One region of the Vibrio sp. 1249-1 genome, then DNA from elsewhere that is predicted to be linked to it. Evidence: riboswitches for the same ligand, from Rfam matches in the RefSeq annotation. Region 1 holds a riboswitch; the other holds the start of a gene.
The links. A riboswitch is a leader RNA that binds a small molecule or an ion and turns the genes downstream of it on or off. The one in region 1 is predicted to bind cobalamin.

Region 1 (2,468 bases):
AACTCTACGCCTTTAACCTGTGCCTTACCGATGTTATCAAGGCTTGAGTTCGCACTAGAAATCATGTTCTCGATTTCTGAGTGATGGTAAGCAACACGCAGATCTGCAAAGTCATAGTTCGCTTCAAGTGCAATTTCACCTGATTGCGCTTCTTCTGGCTCTAAGTTCGCGTTTCCTTCGTAACAACCCCAAACATCACATTGACGCGGCCAGTATAGCTGGTTGAATGTAGGTGCCTTATACGAAGTACCGTACATAGCCGTTAAACGGTGCGAATCATCGATGTCATAACCTGCGCCAAGTTGATATGTTGTAAATGTACCGTATGCATCACTATCATCCAGACGTACATTACCCTCAATCAGATAGTCTTCACCAGACTTAGAGGTACCAAAGTATACAGATTGTGTCTGACGGTCATCGTCCACATAATCAATACTAACGTTATCTACTTTCTCGTTATTGTACTCAAGGCCAGCCATTAAATTCGTAGAATCATTCAGGGCGTAGTTGTTCTGCCAAGTGATCACACTACGTGTGGTAGAAATATCGCTAGCATCCGAACCATTACCATACGATTCAGACTTGTCTTTGTTGTGGCCAACAGTCAGCGATGATAGAAGATTTGAACCTTGGTACTCAGTGACAAGACCTAGATTGTAAGTCGTGTCTTCGCTTTGATCAGCGCCACCTGTAGTGTAACCACTGTCAAAATCATTTTTCCCGTTTTGATAGTAAGCGGTACCCTTAACTGTTAGCTGATCATTAATCTGATAACCACCATCTACGGTTGCGTATGTATTGTTGTAACCATCATCATCCGTGTTCACCGGGTTTGTACTATCTGGTAATACGTTATAGCCGTCAGCACTTTGTGTATTAGCAGAAATGCTAAACCATGCGTTATCAGAAGAAGTCGCTAAACTCGCGTTCGCGTCACGACGACCTTTAGAACCAATACCCGCTGAAACACTGCTTGCATCGCTACCTTTTTCACTTGTGATCAGGTTGATAACACCACTAACGGCATCAGAACCATAAACAGATGCACGAGGTCCACGAAGGATTTCAATACGTTCAACACTCTTGATCGGTAATGCATTGAGATTAGCTGTACCTGTTGTTGAACTACCGACACGAATACCGTTAATCATCACAAGTACGTTACGTCCTGAACGACCGCGGATATAAAAGTTACTTGTTGCGCCAGGACCACCATTGTTGGCCACTTGAATGCCAGGTAGACGCTTTAACAATTCTGCTAAAGACTCAACCTTTAAGTCTTTGATTTGTTCTTTCGAGATCACGTCAATTGGAGACAATTGTTCGTTGATGCCCTGCTCTACACGGTTTGCTGTAACAACAATAGTTTCAGTGGTGTCAGTTGCAGTTGCAAATGCGGATGTCGAAACCAACGTAGCAATAGCAGATGCAATTAAAGTGTATTTCATGTGTTTTCCTTCGCGTTTAAAATAAAAATGGTCGGTCTTCGGACTTATGAATCTGAAAGGAATATTTTCCATTCACCGCTGACTTTCACTTCCCACAAAAACGAATTGCAGTGTGATACAAAGCCTGCGTCATCAAATACCGCTGCGACGTCAGTTCATAGGATTCTCACCTAGATTCCCGGTACCAATTACAAATGTGCTCAATAGTGAGCGTATTACACACGGCAAAGCCGTCCCTACCCGGTTAAGCAACCAAGTTGAGTAGTGAATCTTTAAGTTTCTTAGGCGGGGATTCGCCTCGTACAGCTTGATATGTAACTAAGAAGTCCATAGCCCATTCAACTGAGGGCAATTGGCTTTCGTCACTAAATGAATCCAGATATACCAACCCGAGCTCAACCCAAACATCATCATCAAGTTCATCACGAACTGGAGGTGTTGTTACGTCTGTGAAATCTTCAAAGCCCAGATAGTCATCCTTAAATGGGTCTTGTTTTTCTATCCAACGAAAAGTGATAGAAACGATAGAATTACGTCGGCCGCCTTTGGCTGCATTTTCTTCATACGATAAGCAAATATCGGACTTGTTATGAATTTCAGTGACGGCAGGAATTAGAAATCGGCGTCTAAAATCAGACATGCGTTGGTATGATGCAGGTAGCTCGTATCGGTTAATAAGCCAGTCAATACCAAAGGTGACCGAACGCTCAACCCCTTTTTCGGCGTCTTTAGCATTTCGTTTCAATGTCACCCACTGACGGATAGATTCATACAAACGCAATGCGTATTGGTTGTTTAGCTTTGCAACTACATGGAGGAAATAGCCGGTATATCGGCCATCAGCTCGAAGTAAGTCGACTAGTTCAGCGTTGAATGAAAGAACGGTCGTTCCGCGTTTTGGACGTACAGATCGTTTGGTTGTCCAACTGAGTCCATCCAATGCCTTTTCGCCATTATCTGCATCTTCACTTGGCACATAGAAGACTATCTCCCGTTTATTCAGTGCTGCTGATGCTT
Region 2 (2,468 bases), on a different contig from region 1:
GATGTACATGATGCGCTCGTAACCTTGCACCATCTTACAAGTATCGACATCCATCCCAGCACGTGGTGGATCGACAAAAATCGTGTTGCAGTTGTAGCTCTCCAGATCCACACCTGCATCTTGTAGACGACGGAATTCACGCTTACCTTCGATCGCTTGAGTAAATTCCTCTGCTGATAGACGTAAGATTTGTACGTTATCAATCTTATTGGCGGCGATGTTGTACTGTGCAGATACCACAGATGGCTTCGCTAGCTCAGTTGCCAGTACGCGGTCGAAATTCTGTGCCAACGCCAGCGAGAAGTTACCGTTACCACAGTAAAGCTCTAGTAGGTCGCCAGTGCTTTCTTGGGTACAGTCGACCGCCCATTCCAGCATCTTCTCTGCGACTTTGCCGTTCGGCTGAGTGAAGCTGTTCTCCACTTGTTGGTAGATGTAGCTTTGACCATTTACATCGAGCTTCTCGATCACGTAGTCGCGGTCTAGGACAATCTTCATCTTACGAGCGCGACCAATGATGTTTAGGTTAAAGCCTTCATCATTTAAACGCTGTTTAAGGGCTTTCGCGTTTTCAATCCACTCTTCATCAAGTTGGCGATGGTAAAGGAGTGAAACCAGAATCTCACCACTTAGCGTCGATAGGAAATCCACTTGGAACAGTTTACGACGTAGTGAGTCGTTGTCTTTCATCGCTTCAACCAATAGCGGCATCAGGTCGTTGATCAGACGGCTTGCTGCAGGAAATTGGTCAACACGGTATTTCTCACGAGTTTCTTGGTTGAACATGATGTAGTAAAGATCTTCGCCTTCATGCCAAACACGGAACTCAGCACGCATGCGGTAGTGCTGCTCTGGTGATTCAAACACTTCCAGTTCTGGCATGTTGTATGGCGCGAACATGTCCGTGAGACGTTCGACTTTTTCAGCCAGTTGTTCTTGGTAGCGTTGTGGGTTTACATCAAGAGTAGCCATGATCTTACCTTTTATGGTGCATTCAATTTAAGAGCGCAGATTTTATTCAATCTCAATAGGATGTCCAGTTTTGTACTGGAATTGATTTAAAGATAGTGCGTACAGGCAGAGTAGAAAGCAAAATCAATCAAAACGTTACAACTTCTAAGGGCAATATTGGCTGGACAAATAATCAATAGCTGAATAATATTTGCCTCAAGTTGGTGCTATCTAGCAATCTAGATGGCTGAAATGGGAATCTGGTGTGAATCCAGAACTGACGCGCAGCGGTAAAAGAGAACGAACGCTCATCAGACACTGCATTAGTTTATGTGGGAAGTCGAGCAAGTAGGCGGTACACCCGTGCTCTTGAGTCCGAATACCTGCCAACAACTGAGCCACAGCACTGGACTGTCATGATGACAGGGCTCGGAAGGAATTACGCGATTTAGGACAATACAATGAGAAAATCCGCACTGGCGATCACTTTGGCATCGCTGCTTTCACCTGTCTCTTATCTACAGGCCCAAGAAACCTCCACTGACGAAACCATCGTTGTTACTGCAAACCGTTTTGAGCAAGCCGAAAGCCGTACGTTGGCAGATGTCGAAGTAGTTACACGACAAGACATCGATCGCATTCAAGCGAAAACCCTACCAGATGTATTGCGTCGCCTTACGGGGATTCAAGTTTCACAAAATGGTGGTCGTGGTCAGTTAGCGTCTTTATTTGTTCGTGGAACCAGTTCCGACCAAGTTTTAGTACTGGTTGATGGCGTACGTTTTGCGCGAGCAGCGAAGGGCGCTGTGGACTTTAACCAAATCCCACTTACTTACGTTCAACGTATTGAGTACGTGCGTGGTGCGCGTGCGTCACTTTATGGCTCAGAAGCGATTGGTGGCGTGATCAATATCATCACCATTGCGCGTGCTGACGAAGAAGGAACGAAGTTAAGTGCGGGTTTAGGTAGTTTAGATTATCAAGAATTGAGTGTGGCATCTGGTATTAAAGTCACAGAGAGCGGCCAGCTAAATATCGCGCTTGGTAGTGAAAGTGATGATGGTTATAACGTTCGTCCTGTACCGGGAGTTAATGACGGTGATCGCCATGGCTTTGATACAAAGAATGGTCTGCTAGGTTACGTGCATAACTTCAATGACCAGTGGTCTGCATTTGGTAACCTACGTGCTTACGAAAATGTTTATCAATATGACAGCAGCTACGGCAGTCGCGGTTACTACGAAGCAGAAAAAGATGATCTTTCTGTCACTCTGGGCGGTAAGTATCAGTCTGATAATGTGATGTCAGAACTACAAGTAACGGCACAGAAACAGAAGTCTTGGAACTATGAGCAAGCAAAAGGCAAACACTCAGGTACTGAAGATGAACTTGAGCAGCAAAATGTCCAGTGGACCAACAGTTACTTGCTAAACAACAATACGACGTTTGCTGGTGGTATTGATTGGCGCAACGAGTCTTATAAAGACAAGAGTGCGAATAAAACGTTTGATCGGACC

Region 2: another riboswitch for cobalamin. It lies ahead of btuB (TonB-dependent vitamin B12 receptor); the one in region 1 lies ahead of R7Z50_RS14715 (TonB-dependent receptor domain-containing protein).

Annotation. Positions count from the first base shown of each region.
Region 1 covers NZ_JAWOWJ010000007.1:147,579-150,046, forward strand. Annotated here, with positions in the region: gene R7Z50_RS14715 (TonB-dependent receptor domain-containing protein) at 1-1,451, opposite strand, end outside; cobalamin riboswitch at 1,463-1,655, opposite strand; gene R7Z50_RS14720 (RepB family plasmid replication initiator protein) at 1,696-2,468, opposite strand, start outside.
Region 2 covers NZ_JAWOWJ010000020.1:3,303-5,770, reverse strand. Annotated here, with positions in the region: gene trmA (tRNA (uridine(54)-C5)-methyltransferase TrmA) at 1-972, opposite strand, end outside; cobalamin riboswitch at 1,157-1,357, shown strand; gene btuB (TonB-dependent vitamin B12 receptor) at 1,413-2,468, shown strand, end outside.